3 regions of the Luteibacter sp. KNZ12-1A genome follow, and region 3 is predicted to be linked to each of the others. Evidence: predicted binding sites of a transcription regulator. Region 3 holds the regulator's gene; each other region holds the start of a gene.
The links. Region 3 encodes sigma-54, which starts transcription at its own class of promoters, with help from an activator protein. Its sites were predicted from a motif close to TGGCACGNGCNTTGC; they were not measured.
Positions count from the first base shown of each region.

Region 1: the regulator sigma-54 is predicted to act here: its motif matches at 2,336-2,350, upstream of ACR9ZJ_RS03095 (flagellar basal body-associated FliL family protein).
Region 2: the regulator sigma-54 is predicted to act here: its motif matches at 2,199-2,213, upstream of flgB (flagellar basal body rod protein FlgB).

Region 1 covers NZ_JBPGXU010000007.1:24,291-29,352, forward strand. Annotated here, with positions in the region: gene fliO (flagellar biosynthetic protein FliO) at 1-131, opposite strand, end outside; gene fliN (flagellar motor switch protein FliN) at 137-469, opposite strand; gene fliM (flagellar motor switch protein FliM) at 738-1,754, opposite strand; gene ACR9ZJ_RS03095 (flagellar basal body-associated FliL family protein) at 1,771-2,262, opposite strand; gene ACR9ZJ_RS03100 (flagellar hook-length control protein FliK) at 2,466-3,563, opposite strand; gene fliJ (flagellar export protein FliJ) at 3,569-4,021, opposite strand; gene fliI (flagellar protein export ATPase FliI) at 4,021-5,062, opposite strand, start outside.
Region 2 covers NZ_JBPGXU010000007.1:47,240-52,301, reverse strand. Annotated here, with positions in the region: gene ACR9ZJ_RS03225 (methyl-accepting chemotaxis protein) at 1-995, opposite strand, end outside; gene ACR9ZJ_RS03220 (chemotaxis protein) at 1,152-2,069, shown strand; gene flgB (flagellar basal body rod protein FlgB) at 2,252-2,671, shown strand; gene flgC (flagellar basal body rod protein FlgC) at 2,668-3,081, shown strand; gene ACR9ZJ_RS03205 (flagellar hook assembly protein FlgD) at 3,090-3,740, shown strand; gene flgE (flagellar hook protein FlgE) at 3,761-4,987, shown strand; gene flgF (flagellar basal-body rod protein FlgF) at 5,022-5,062, shown strand, end outside.
Region 3 covers NZ_JBPGXU010000069.1:12,028-17,089, forward strand. Annotated here, with positions in the region: gene rapZ (RNase adapter RapZ) at 1-296, opposite strand, end outside; gene hprK (HPr(Ser) kinase/phosphatase) at 317-1,267, opposite strand; gene hpf (ribosome hibernation-promoting factor, HPF/YfiA family) at 1,483-1,833, opposite strand; gene ACR9ZJ_RS13640 (RNA polymerase factor sigma-54) at 1,952-3,433, opposite strand; gene lptB (LPS export ABC transporter ATP-binding protein) at 3,533-4,252, opposite strand; gene lptA (lipopolysaccharide transport periplasmic protein LptA) at 4,257-4,838, opposite strand; gene lptC (LPS export ABC transporter periplasmic protein LptC) at 4,801-5,062, opposite strand, start outside.

The sequences.
Region 1 (5,062 bases), on a different contig from region 3:
ACGACGCCGATCAGGCTGACCAGCACGCGGAGCCATTCCGCGCCCGAATCGACCGCCGGGGCGGCGGCCGGGGCCGCCATCAGGGCGCAGGGAAGGAAGCCACCGGCGAAGGCGGCGACGGTACGGCGCATGGGAATCACCGAAGCTTGCGGACGCGCTCGGCCGGGCTGATGACGTCGGTCAGCCGGATACCGAACTTCTCGTTGATGACGACGACTTCGCCATGGGCGACGAGGGTGCCGTTGACGAACACGTCGAGCGGTTCACCGGCGGCGCGGTCGAGTTCCACGACGGAACCCTGGTTGAGCTGGAGCAGGTTGCGGATGCTGATCTTGGTCCGGCCCACTTCCATGGCCATGGTGACCGGGACGTCGAGGATGACGTCGAGGTTCACTTCGTTGCCGAGGCCGATGGACGAGGCCAGCGTGGCATCGTTGGCGTTTTCGATTTCGTCGAGCGTGGCGTTCATGTCGTTCCAGTGTTTTGCGTTGCAGAGGGGTTCGAAGCCCTGTGAAGCAAGCCGCGTGCCATGCGGTGGATGACGGTGGAACGGTGATGTCGGCTAGACGGATCAGGTACTTAGTGGTGAAGTCGGGACCGCGGTGAGCGAGTGACCTGTAGCGGCAGACGGAAAGCTGACGCTCGACGGCAGTTAGTCACCGTGACGGACCATTGGCGGCATGAGGGGGTATGCCGCCTGCCGGCGGATCGCCGCTGAAGCGGCTCCCACAACGGTGTCAGGCCGGTTCGGTGGTCGGCGGGGTGGGGACCGTGGTCGAACGGGGGGCCGTGCGGCGGAGCAGCGATTCGAACTGGATCGCCTTGTTGCCGCTGGAATTGGCCATGCGGCCACGGAAGATGGGTACATCCTCGGCGAACACCGTGGCCGTCTCGGGCAGGTTGATCGGGATGATGTCGCCCTTGCGCAGGTGCAGGAAGTCGCCGATGGTCAGGCGCGCCTCGGCCAGCATGGCGGTGACTTCCACTTCCGCATCGAGGAGTTCCTCGTGCAGGTTCTGGATCCAGCGGTCGTCGCGTTCGGCGCGGTCGCTCTGCACGCCCGCGTCGAGCAGCTCGCGAATCGGCTCGACCATCGAATACGGCAGGGTCAGGTGCACTTCGCCGCCACCGCCGTCGAGTTCGATATGAAACCGCGACACCACCACCGTCTCGGTGGGGCTCACGATATTGGCGAACTGCGGGTTGATCTCCGAATTCAGGAACTCGAAGTGCATCTTCAATACCGGTGCCCAGGCCTCGGCCATGGCGCCGAATGCCTCCTGGAGCACGATCTGGATCACCCGGTTCTCGGTCGGCGTGAAGTCGCGACCCTCGATGCGGGCGTGGTAGCGGCCGTCACCGCCGAAGAAATTGTCGATGACGGTGAAGACCAGGCGCGGCTCGAACACCATCAGGGCGGTGCCACGCAGGGGCTTGATGCGAATGAGGTTGAGGTTGCTCGGTACCGCCAGCGAATGCACGTACTCGTTGAACTTGGTCATCCTCACGCCAAGGACCGACACTTCGCACGACTTGCGCAGCACGTTGAACAGGTTGGCGCGGAAGTAGCGGGCGAAACGGTCGTTGACCATTTCCAGCGTGGGCAGGCGACCGCGGACGATGCGATCCTGCTGGGTGAAATCGTAGTCGAGGATGCCACCGGGCGGCGGAAGATCGACCTCGGTCTCGACCGCGCCACCTTCCACGCCCGCCAGGAGGGCATCGATTTCGTCCTGGGTAAGGATGTCCGTCATGGCCGCGAGGTTCCCATCACTGCATGATGAAGCTGGTGAAATAGACCGCGTCCACGCCCGGGCGCCCGATCTTTTCCTTCAGCACGCGCTGGATCTCGGCCAGTGCGGCGGCCTGGAGCTTCTGCTTGCCCTTCACGTCGGACAGCGACTTCATGTCCTGGGCCGAGAACAGCATCAGCAACGCGTTGCGGATCTCCGGGTCGGCCTGCCTGGCGGCGGCGATCGCTTCCGGATCGTGCGACATCACATTCACGCCCACCTGGAGGAAACGCAGCGCCGCCTCGTCCTGGAAGTTGACCACGAAGGCGGGATCGAGCTGGAGATAGACCGCCGGCTTCGACCTGGCCGCCTCGGCGGCATCTTCACCCGGCTTGCCATGGCCGCCTTTCAGCATGAACCAGCCACCGGCGCCACCGGCGGCCAGGACGACGAGCGCGCCGATGAGGAGCAGGCTGCCCTTCTTCTTTTTGCTGGGAGTCCCTTCGGCTTCTTTCGGTGCTGCGGCCATGCGTGAAAAACCTCTCGATACGGAATGCTGTGACGATGACGCCCTGGGACGTACCGTCAATGATGCGGGTGTTGCAAACGGCGTGCCATCCGGACGAGCCGTCTTTCAAACCGATACAGGGCGCCGTGGTGCGATTCGCCGGGCGGCGCCCCTCATAATCAGGTCGACAATTTGACGCTCGTCGGCTTTACGTCGACAGCGCGTCAGGCGACTTCATCGACCAGTCCGCGGGAAACGCGCGAGGTGACCGCCGTGGCGGCGACACCGGTCGCCTCGGTGTCGTTGGCCTGACCCGCCGTGCCCTGCCCCCCGTTCTCGCCACCGTGTTCCGCCTGGCGCTGGCCGACATCGGCCTGTCCCAGCGAAAGACCGTGATGGGCGAGCATGCTGTCCAACTGCGACAGCGTCTGCTGGACAGCGTGTACCGCCGCCGGGTGCTGCGCCAGGATCGCGACGTTGACCTTGCCGCCCTCCAGGCTGACACGTACATCCATGCTGCCGAGTTCTTCCGGGTGAAGCTTGATCCGGGCCTCCTTGACCTGCCCGGAGCCCATCCATGCGACCTGCTCGCCGAGTTCCTGGGCGAACTGCGGCGAGGTGGCCGGCTGCGTGGCCTGCACCTGCACGGCGGGCACGCCGCCCTGGTCGAGTCCTTGCGCATGTGCGAGGGGCATGGGACTGACGGCATCGGCGGCCGGCGAAGCATCGTCCTTCACCGCCGGAGCATCGCCCGATGCCGCCAGCAGCGAAGCGAACGGCGAGGCGATGGCGGCGGCCACGCCGCCACCGAAGGAGCCCGCCGGAGCGGCGGCACCGAGCGGAGCCTGGGCGCCGTCCTTCAGCGCGGCCGCTTCATCCATCGCCGCTTCCGTTCCCGGCAAGGCACCGGCCAATGCGGCGGCCGAACCGAGCGCCTCGCCAGCGACGGCCGCTCCATCCTTCAGCGTACCGAGCGCCTTCGTCGCCACGTCGGTCACCTTCGGCGGCACGCCGATCAGCGACAGCATGGTGGCGGCGATCGACGCGTCGTCCGCGGGCTTGTCGTCCTTCTTCGCCGGCGGTTCATCCGTGTCGCGCATGGCGTCCTTCGCGGTGGCGGCCTTCGCCACCGGTGCGGCATCGTCACTTGCCGCGGGTTCCTTCGCCTGCTTGTGCGAATCGCGCGCGCCGGCGTGCGCGGCGTCCAGCGCGGCATCGAAGCGCTTCGACGGGGGCGTACCGTCCGCGTCACGGCCGGCTGCCGGTGGAACGGCCGGGGCGGCGGGACGGGAAACGTTGACGGTGAGCGTGGCGTTGTTCATACGGATTACTCGTTCACATCGGTCGGCGTGGATGGACGTGGCTGGCGTCGATATTGCGAGCGTTCGTCGGCCTGTTCCTGCTCGCGGCGGTCCTGCGTCTTGCGTTCCTGCTCGCGATATTTCGTGGTGACCGAATCCAGTGCCTTGGCACGGCCACGCGCCTCGGTCCAATCCAGGCGCGCCCGTTCGAGCGCGCGTTCACGGCGCTGCACCTCACCCAGTTGCTGCACGATGGCCATGTCGATCTTCTGCAGGAATTGTTGCCGGTTGAGCAAGGCGCTCACGCCGATGCCATCGGGCATCTCGGCGTACTCGTTCCTGTAGCGACGCAGTTCCGTCAACTGACGCTCCGCATCGGCGAGCGCGTGCTGCTGCACGGCCAGCGCGCGCGTGGCGCCCTCTGCCCGCTCGGTAGCCAGGTCGACGACGGGCTGGAGGCGATCGGCGCGCGAGGCCATCAACCGGCCTCCGTGGTTTCGGCGAGGCCTGCTTCGGCCTCCTGGAGGTTCACCGGCACCTCGGTCTCCTGTTGCAGGAAGGCCGAAAGCCGCGGATAGAGCGCGATGGCTTCGTCGGTACGCGGATCGCTACCTTTCTGGTAGGCGCCCACGGCAATCAGGTCACGCTGCTGGCGATACGCCGAATACACCTGGCGAAAGCGCTGTGCCGACCGCATGTGTTCCTTGCCGACCACGGCGGGCATGACGCGGCTGATCGATGCCTCGATATCGATCGCGGGATAGTGTCCGGCCTCGGCCAGGTCGCGCGACAAGACGATGTGGCCATCCAGGATGGCCCGCGCGGAATCGGCGATCGGATCGTGGCGGTAATCGTCGCCCTCCGTGAGCACGGTATAGAACGCGGTGATCGAGCCGCGCCCTTCCGCGTCGTTGCCTGCCCGCTCGACCAGTGCGGGCAACATCGCGAACACCGACGGCGGGTAACCTTTCGTGGCCGGGGGCTCACCGATGGCCAACGCGATCTCACGCTGCGCCTGGGCGTAACGGGTGAGCGAATCCATGAGCAACAGCACGCGCTTGCCCTGGTCGCGGAAGTGCTCCGCGACGGCGGTGGCCACCTGCGCGCCACGCAGGCGCGACAGCGGCGGGGCATCCGCCGGTGCGGCGACGACGACGGCGCGACGGCGGCCTTCCTCGCCCAGCGTATGGTCGACGAACTCCTTCACCTCGCGGCCGCGTTCGCCGATCAGGCCCACCACGACGACATCGGCGTTGGTGAAGCGGGTCATCATTCCCATCAAGGTCGACTTGCCGACGCCCGAGCCGGCGAACAGGCCGATACGTTGACCGCGGCCCACCGTGAGCAGGGCGTTGATCGCCCGCACGCCGGTATCCAGGGGGGTGTCGATCGGCTGGCGGAGCATGGGATTGATCGGATCGCGACGCAACGGCGCGCGTTCGCGCGCGAGCAAGGGACCCTGCCCGTCCAGCGGAACGCCATCCGGCCCGATCACCCGGCCAAGCAGCGAATCGCCCACC
Region 2 (5,062 bases), on a different contig from region 3:
ATCATCTGGCTGAGGCTGGCGGCATCGAGGTTGCCCTCGGTTTCCAGCTTCGCGAGGCTCAGGCGATGGGCGAGGACGGCGGCGCGTGCGGCCGCGTCGGCCTGGCGCCGCGCGTCGTTGCCGATACGGCCGAGCGAGCCTTGCGTGGCCTGGATCGCGGCGATGCGGCCTTGCAGCGCACCCATGCCTTCGCGTGCGGCCTCGAGGCTGCCGCGCGCCCCGCGCACGGCGTCGTCGACGCGTCCGAGCGAGGCCTGCATGCCGGCGATGCCGGACTGGGACTGGTCGAGGCGGCGCAGGCTGGTCTGCACGGCCTCGTCGAGATGCCCGGAGAATTCGCCCACCGCCTGGGTGACCTGGTCGATCTCGGCGGTCGCCTGCGTGGTTTTTTCCGCCAGTTGCTTCACTTCGTCGGCCACCACCGCGAAGCCACGACCGGCTTCACCGGCACGAGCCGCCTCGATCGCGGCGTTCAACGCGACGAGATTGGTCTGGTGGGCGATGTCCTGCACCGCGGCCGTGAGCTTGCGGATGGCGGTGAAATAATCGGCGAACTGGGCATGGTTGCGGCTCATCCCCGACAAGGCGCTACGCAGCAGGCGCAGTTGGCCGTCGAGTTCGGCCGACGTGGTTTGTCCCTGGTTGCCGGCATCGGCCATCCCGGCGACGCCGGCATGGGCCTGGTCGATCGCCGTCGAAATCCTGGCGCTGGCCTCCGTCAATCGACCGGCGGTATCGCGCGCGCCTTCGACGGCGGTGCCGAGTTCCTGAAGGGTCGTGCCCAGCGCCTGGGCGTTGGTCAACACCATGCCCTGTTGCTCGATCGCCTGGATGGTCGTCGCCGCCGCGGTACGTGGCTCGGCGGGCTTGAGCAGGGCACCCAGCGCGCTCGCGGCCGCCGGATACTGGGCGGCGAGCGCCCGCACGCGCGCGGCGTCACCGCTGGCGGCGGCGTGGGCTAGGAGGCGGACGTGCTGGCTCCAGAGGAGGGTCATGATTTCGCTTTCGCTTTGTCGGGTAGTCGCCTCACTACATCGGTAGGAAGGCCGGCTTCTTGAGCCAAGCAATCGTCGTGCCATGAGGCGCGCCTCAAGCTCGCCCGCCCCCGGCCGATACGTTCCGCGACATCTTCCGTAGACGCACGCGCACCCATGGCCCGACCGCTCCTCGATACCGTGGAAACCTTCACCCGCCTCGCGGGCCATAACCGCGTGGCGATGCTGCTGTTCCGGCTGGGCGACGGCCAGGCCTTCGGCATCAACGTGTTCAAGGTGCGCGAGGTGCTGCGCCGGCCACGGCTGGAGCGGATGCCCAGCATGCACGAGCTCGTCGCGGGCAGCTTCGACTACCGCGGCAGCACCATCCCGGTGGTCGATCTCGCCGCGGCCATGGGCTACCCATCGCTCGCCGCGGAGGACGGAGCGCATCTGATCGTGACCGAGTTCAACCGGTCGGTGCAGGGTTTCCTTGTCTCCGACGTGGACCGCATCGTCCACGTGGACGGCGGCAACCTGGCGGCGCCGCCCGCCGCGTTGGGCTACGGCCCACGTGTGAACGCGGTGACCCGGTTGGACGGCAACCTGATGGCGGTGGTCGACGTCGAGCAGGTGTTGGCCAGCGTCGATCCACGCGTGGCGGAATTGTCCGAACGCGTGCAGCAGGCCGCCCATGTGCAGCAGGCGTCGAATCGCCGCGTGCTGGTGGTGGACGACTCCCTCGTCGCCCGGACACAACTGGTCGAACTCTTCCGCAAGATGGACCTGGAGTGCGTGGTGGCCAAGGATGGCAGCGAAGGGCTCGACATGCTGCGCAGCCTGGCGATGGGGCCGGCCGCCGAGCGGATCGCCCTGGTGGTGTCCGACATCGAGATGCCGGCGATGGACGGGTACGCACTCACCCGCGCCATCCGCGAGGACACCCAGCTGCGTCACCTCAAGATCCTGCTGCACAGTTCCCTGAGCGGCGTGTTCAACGAGGCGATGGTGGAACGGGTCGGCGCCGATCGCTTCATCGCGAAGTTCCAGCCTGACGTGCTGGCTACCGCCGTGCTCGAGTTGTTGCCGGCCTGATGGCGGCCGGCGCCCTGTCAGCGATGTGACGCAGGCGGGCGCCGGAATTCCGACACGGCACCGCGCGGACCCGGCCACCCATCGTTGAAAACGGCGCCACGACGCCGTTTCACCCGCACCTTCCTCGCGTGGCACGCGAATTGCTCAACCCCTCGGGCCAAGGTCACGAGAGGGCAGAGCCCATGATCGACAAACCCGATGCGCTGTTCGGCGTTCACGCCCAGGCCCTTGGCCTGTGGCAGAGCCGTGCCGAGGTGATTTCCTCGAACCTCGCCAACGCCGATACCCCGGGCTTTCTCGCCCGCGATCTCGATTTTCGCAAGGTGATGGCCGCCGCCACCGGCGCCGTCGACGGCAACACCCTGCAGATGACCGCCACGGAGGCAGGACACATCGGCGGCAATCCCGCCATGGCCCTCGCCGATGCGCAGAAGCTCGCTTACCGCGTCGAGACCCAGCCGACGATGGACGGCAACACCGTCGATACCCAGGTGGAGCAGGCGCAGTTCGCCGCCAACGCCATCCACTACCAGGCGTCGCTCGGCTTCATCAACGGGCAGATCCACACCATGCGCCTCGCCATCACAGGGTCCAGTTCATGAGCCTGCTCAAGATCTTCGACGTCGCCGGTTCCGGCATGGCCGCGCAATCGGCGCGTCTCAACACCACGGCCAGCAACATGGCCAACGCGGACAGCCTCGCCAGCAGCGAAGCCGGAGCCTACCGGGCGAAGCAGCCGTTGTTCTCGGCGGTGCAGCGCCAGGTGAACGGGCAAATGGAAAACGAAGGCGTGCGCACGCTCGGCGTCACCGAAAGCCAGGCGCCGGTGCAGTCGCGCTTCGAGCCGTCCAACCCGCTCGCCGATGCCAATGGCTATGTGTATTCGAGCAACGTCAATCCGGTCGACGAGCTGGTCAACATGATCTCCGCGTCGCGCTCCTACCAGAACAACGTCGAAGTCATGAACAGCGCCAAGCAGCTCATGCAGAAGACGCTGGACCTCGGCAAGTAAGGATTCCCATGGCAGTCGATACCGTCAACGGCAGCTCAACGCCCACCACCCAGTCTTCCTCGGGCCAGCTTCAGCAGCAGACGCTGAGCCAGTCGGATTTCCTCAAGCTGATGGTCACCCAGATGACCAACCAGGACCCGACCAAGCCCATGGACTCCACCCAGATGGTGGCCCAGATGGCGCAGTTCTCCCAGGTGGCCGCCACGCAGGAACTTCAGCAGTCGTTCGACTCGCTGGCCACGAACCTCAGCGGCGACCAGTTCGTGCGTGCCGCGGCCCTGGTGGGCCAGGAGGTGCTGGTGCCGTCCACGGCCGGCAAGCTCACCGACGGCACGTTCGGCGGTGCCGTCAATGTCGGTACGTCGGGTACCTACGTGAACGTGCAGGTCAAGGATTCGGCCGGGAACGTCGTCCGCACGATATCGCTGGGCCAGCCCGACGCCGGCCTCGTCCCGTTCACCTGGGACGGCAAGTCCGACGACGGCACGCAGCTCGCCGATGGCGTCTACAAGATATCCGCTACTTCCGGCGGGACCGCGATCGATACCTTCGTTCGCGGCAAGGTGGAAGGCGTCGGCGCCTCGGGTACCGACGGAACCTACGTGCAGGTGGCCGGCTACGGCGGTGCCCTGCTCAGCCAGATCGCACAAATCCTGTAATTCCAGCGAGGAAACCCACCATGCCTTTCGACATCGCCCTCAGCGGCATCAACGCGGCGTCTTCCGACCTGGAAGTCACCGCCAACAACATCGCCAACGTGAACACGGTCGGCTTCAAGGGCTCGCGCGCCGAGTTTTCGCAGGTCTATTCCGTCGCTGGCGAGAACCTCTCGGCCACGGCCGCCGGCAGCGGCGTGCGCCTGACCAACATCGCCCAGCAGTTCGGCGACGGCAACGTCACCCAGACCGGCAACTCCTACGATTTCGCCCTCAGCGGCGCGGGTTTCTTCACGCTCCGTGACGGCGCGGGTTATTCGTACTCGCGCGCAGGCAACTTCCATCCCGACGAGAACGGCAACATCGTCAACGCCACGGGCCAGTTCGTGCAGGCCTACCCGCCGACCGCCGCGGGCGGCTTCGACATCAGCAGCCTCACCGACCTCAAGATCACCAACGGCTCCAGCCCGGCCAAGGCCAGCTCCGCCATCGGCCTCACGGCGAACCTGCCGTCCAACGCCACGGCGCCGACCGGCGGCGCGTTCGATCCGACGAACGACCAGACCTACAACAACCTGTCGACCTTTCAGGCCTACGACTCGCTCGGTGCTTCGCACACGGTCAACCTGTACTACGTGAAGGACGCGACCGCGGCGAACACGTGGAACGTGAGCATGACGGTGGACGGCACGCAGGTCGGCACCCCGCAGCAGATGGCCTTCAATTCGGGCGGCGCGCTGGTGCCGACCAACGGCGGCAAGCTGAATTTCGGCGCGGTATCGCCGAACCCGGGCGCCGCGCCGATGGACCTGACCATCGACATGAACAAGGTCACGCAGTTCGGCAATACCTTCGCCACCACGGCCGTGCTCAACGACGGTTACGCGGCCGGCACGTTCTCCAAGATCGACGTGGCGAAGGACGGTACCGTCTCGGCCATCTATTCCAATGGCGTGTCCACGCCGCTGGGCCAGCTGGCGATCGCCACCTTCGCGAACAACCAGGGCCTTCGCCAGCTCAACGACACCAACTGGGTGCCGTCGTCGGAATCGGGCCAGCCTATCCGTGGCGTCGCCAACTCCGGCGATGTCGGCACGATCCAGGCCGGTTCGCTCGAATCGTCGAACACCGCCGACCTGACCGCCCAGCTGGTCAACATGATCAAGGCGCAGCGCAACTACCAGGCGAACGCGCAGGTGATCTCGACCGACGACAAGCTGACCCAGACCATCATCAACATCCGCAACTAAGCGCGCCCGCGCCCGACGGCTTCCGAGGACCACCATGGACCGCTCCGTATATGTCGCGATGACCGGCGCCACGCA
Region 3 (5,062 bases):
AGGAAGATCAGGTGCACGTGCACGCCGGCGGAAGACAGCTCCGACAGCACGTGCGGCATGCGCGAGAGGTCGACACGGCGGTTACGCACGTCCACGCCCACGGCGATGCGCTTGCGCGGCCCGTGCTCACCCTGGCTGACGGCGGCGACCAGCTGCGGGATCAGTTCCGCCGGCATGTTGTCGACGCAATAGAACTCGAGGTCTTCCAGCGCACGCAGGGCGACGGTCTTGCCGCCACCGGACATGCCGGTAAGCACCACGAGGTGGATGGCATCGGGATCGACGATAGGGCTCATGACTTCGTCGCTCACGGCGGTCACCACGGGGAGAAGCGGCGCATCTGGTGCGCCTGGCGGTCGATGAAGGTCTGCGCCGGGTCGATGCCCTTGGCCTTCAGCACATGGTTGCGCACCGCGGCCTCGACCAGCACCGCCAGGTTGCGGCCCGGCGCGACGGGAATGGTGATCTTGGGCACGTCGACATCGAGCACGTTGCGCCGGCTGACATCGCCGGTGAGACGGGTCATGGCGTCGGTGTCCTCGCCTTCGCGCAGCGGCTTGAGGTGGACGACCAGGCGCAGGTACTTGGACGGTTTCACCGCGGTGTGGCCGAACATCTCCCGGATGTTCAACACGCCCAGGCCGCGCACCTCCAGGAGGTCCTGCAGCAACTCGGGGCAGGCGCCGTCGATGACGTCGGGGGCGATGAGGGTGAATTCGGTGGCATCGTCGGCGACCAGGCGATGGCCTCGGCTGATCAGTTCCAGGGCCAGTTCGCTCTTGCCCGAGGCGGGCTCGCCGGTGATCAGCACGCCGATGGAGAAAACTTCCAGGAACACGCCGTGCAGGGTGACCCGTGGCGCCAGGGTACGGGCCAGGTGGTATTGCAGGTAGGTGAGCAGTTCATGGCCGCGCTTGGTGCTCTGCCACAGCGGCGTGTCCGTTTCCTCGGCCACCTCGCGCAGGTCGGCGGGGATGGACTGTTCCTTGGTGACGATCAGGGCGGCGGGCTGGTAGGCGGCGATCTTGTGGATGACTTCCCAGCGCTGGCGCGAATCGAGCCCATCGAGGAAGTTGAGTTCCTCGGTACCGATGATCTGCACCTTGTTGGGGTAGATCACATTGAGGTAGCCGACCAGCGAGGGACGCCGGCTCTGCTTGGCGTTGGGCTCGAGCACGCGTGATTCCCCACGCATGCCGGCGGCCCAGCGCAAGGCCATGCGCTCGTGTACCCCGTCGAAGAGTTGTCTGGCGGTAAGCCGGTCCACGCTTTGGGTCCCTTGAAGAGAAAAGCCGGCACGCGGGCGGCCGGCTTGCTCGTATATTGTGCCACAAGGGTTGGGAGCGGCCGGCCGTGAGGGGGCTTGTTGTGCCCTTGAAGGTGGGAAGCGGCCTGGGCCGCGATGGGGCTTGCGGCAAGGCTGTTCGCGCGCCAGCGCGCTTTCCCACCCGCCAGCGCGCTTCCCACCCGGGGAATCGGACCTCAGCTGCTGGCGACGCGTCCGTCACGAACCTCGTGATTGTGGTGGTCTTTCAGTTTTTCCTTGTGCTTCTTCAGCTGGTCGGCCAGCTTGGCGATCATCGCGTCGATCGCCGTGTACATGGTGTCGTTCTTGTTGTCGTCTTCGAGGCGGGCAATACCGTCGGCGTGCAGGCGCGTACCCGCGCAATGCAGGGTGCCGCCGGCCTTGTGCTCGTTCTTGTCGACGGAAAGGACCACGTCGAGGGCTTTGATGTTGTCGAAAAGGCGTTCGAAGCGGCCGACTTGCTGTTCCACGCGCTCACGCAGGGCGGGGGTGATATGGATGTGCTGGCCGCTGATCTGGATTTGCATTGACGCCTCCTTCTTGCTGAGGGTGTCGCCTTGTGGCGACGAGATCGGAACGGCGAGGTGCCGTTCCTCTAGCCTTGAACCTATGGGACCGTAGACCTCCGATGGGGTTCCGTTCGCGTCAACTGGCGCGGACGCGTTCGCTGGAACTCGGGATGCGCATGGCTTCGCGGTACTTGGCCACCGTACGTCGTGCCACCTGAATACCGCGTCGATGCAGTTCCTCCGCCAGTGCCTGGTCGGACAGGGGCCGACGCGCGTCCTCGGCCATGATGAGCTTGCGCAGCATGGCCTGGATCGCGGTGGCGGACGCGGTGCCACCGTCCTCGGTGGCCACGCCGCTGGAGAAGAAATGTTTCAATTCGAAGGTGCCACGCGGCGTATGCATGTATTTGCGCGTGGTCACCCGGGAGATCGTGGACTCGTGCATGCCCACTTCCTCGGCCACTTCGCGCAACACCAGCGGGTGCATGGCCTCGGGGCCGTAGTCGAGGAACGCGCTTTGCCGACGGACGATCACATCGGCCACCTTCTGCAAGGTCTCGGCCCTGGACTGCAGGCTCTTGAGCAGCCAGCGTGCCTCCTGCAGCTGCCCCTTCATCCAGGTGGCGTCGTCGCCTCGGGCCCGCGCGATGAGGTTGCAATAGTGCTGGTTGAGGCCCAGCCGGGGCTGGGAGTCGGGATTGAGGCTGACCTGCCAGCGCCCGTTCTCGCGTCGGGCGTAGACGTCGGGTGCCACGTATTCGACGGGCGTGGCATCCAGCGCGGCGCCGGGACGGGGGTCGAGGCTGCGTATGAGGCTCGCCGCGGCGGCCACGTGGGCCTCGGGTGCCTTGAGCCGGCGGGCGATCTTGGCGGTGTCGTTGCGCGCCAGCAGTTCCAGTTCCTCGTTCACGATGCGGATCGCGAGTTCGCGATGCGGGGTGTCGAGCGAGAACTGGGAAAGCTGGCAGAACAGGCAGTCGCGCAGGTCGAGGCTGGCGATACCCGTGGGGTCGAAACGTTGCACGCGCTGGCGAACGGCCTCGATCTCCCCGGCGGTCGCATGCAACTCGGCGGGCAAGGCGGCTTCCACCGCTTCCACGCCGTCATGCAGGTAACCGTCCTCATCGAGCGCGTGGATGATCGCGGTGGCGATGGCGTGGTCGCGGGGCGAGAACTGCGACAGGTTGAGCTGCCACTCCAGGTGTTGCTGGAGGCTTTCCGGCGCGGCGTTCTGCGGCTCGAAACCATCCTCGTCGAGACCGCCGCTGCGGGAAGATGCACCGGCGTAGTCGCCGGCCTCGCCGTGGAACCGGTCATCGTCCCATTCCGGCGCGAGTTCCTCCGACGGCGTGACGGTGGATTCCTCATCCTCCTTCGACGCCTTGACCGGGATGTCTTCTCGCGAGGGGAATTCCGGAGCCTCATAGCCGTCTTCCGCGGCCGGCTCCGTTTCGGACTCGGCGTCTTCCGCGAACTCGAGCAAGGGGTTGCTTTCCGCGATCTGGCGGAGTTCGGCCTCGAGCTCAAGCTGTGACAGTTGCAGAAGGCGGATGGCCTGCTGCAACTGCGGCGTCAGCGTGAGCTGCTGATGGAGGCGAAACTGGAGTCCGGGTTTCATGCCTGCGACGCTTGGGGTTCCCGATCCATCGTAACCCCTTACGGGCCCCGCAAACCAGCGTCGCGCGGAGACGGCTTCGCGAAAGGAAAACGGGCGCCGTCAGATTCGGAATTCACGGCCCAGATACACTTCCCGTACCTTTTCATCGGCGAGGATGTGCTGAGGCGTGCCGCGGGAAAGTACCTCTCCGTCGTTCAGGATGTACGCGCGGTCACAGATGCCGAGGGTCTCGCGCACATTGTGATCGGTGATCAGCACGCCGATCCCGCGCTCCTTCAGGTGGCGGACGATGCGCTGGATCTCGCCCACCGAGATGGGATCGACGCCCGCGAACGGTTCGTCGAGCAGCATGTAGCGGGGACGCGCGGCGAGGGCGCGGGCGATCTCCACGCGGCGGCGTTCGCCGCCGGACAGGCTGATGCCTTTTTGCTCGGCGATATGCGAGATCTTCAACTCGTCCAGCAGGCTCTCCAACTCGTCCTCGCGCTGCTTCTGGGTCATGCCTTCACGCAATTCCAGCACGGCCAGGATGTTGTCCGACACGCTGAGTCGCCGGAACACCGAGGCCTCCTGCGGGAGATAGCCGATACCCAGCTTGGCGCGGGCATGCATCGGCAGTCCGGTGATGTCTTGCTGATCGAGCTTGATGGAGCCGGCGTCGGCCTGGATGAGGCCCACCACCATGTAGAAGCAGGTGGTCTTGCCGGCGCCGTTGGGGCCGAGCAGGCCGACCACCTCGCCTTCACGGATGGAAAAGGCGAAATCGCGAACCACCTGGCGCGCGCGGAAGCGCTTCTGCAGGCCTTGGGCTGAAAGCATCGGGTCAGGGCTTCTTCGTGTCGGGTGCCGGCGTCGCGGGCGTCGCCGGGGCGGCGGCCGGCTTGTTCTTCGGCTGGAAGGTCATGTGCACGGGGGCGGCGCCATTGCTCTCGCCGGTCATCGTGCTGTCCTTGGTGTTGTAGGTGAGCTTGTCGCCTTCGGCGCTGCCCTTGGCCGGCTGCTTGACCTTGGCATTGCCCGTGAGGACGGCGAAGTCCTGGTCGACCTTGTAGTCGATGTTCAGCGCCTGGCCGTCCATCGGTTCGTTCTGCTCGTCGAGCTGGTGAATGGTGGCCGGCTTGCCGTCGACCACCACGCGGGTGATGTTGTTGTCGGCATCCAGGTAGCCGGTGGCCTTGTCGCCGGTGATCTTCAGCGTGCCCTGGGTGAGGATCACGTTGGTGGTCCAGATCACCTTGCCGGCCGGTTGCTGCGAACCGTCGAACGACTTCGAATGGACGTCGACCGGCTCGTTGCGGTCGGATTGCTTCGCCACGACGGGCAGGCTGGCCACGAGTGCCATGCCGAGCACCGCGAACAGGGCGGCCTTAGCGCTTGCGCGGCAGGTACGTGCTATGGACTGCATCGAGGAGCTCCAGGTGCTTGGTGTCGAGATTGGCGCGCATGCCAACGCCATCCATTGTAGAGCTTCCCTGCACGATCCGCGCCGCCTCGGCCGTCTCCAGGCGGTTCTCCTTGGGCCACGCGGTGACTTCGGAGGTGTCGATGCTGGCGGCCTGGGTGGTGCCGAAGGCCGGCCGCTCCATGTGGACCTTGCCTTGCAGCTTGAGCAGGCTGCCGTCCTTGTTC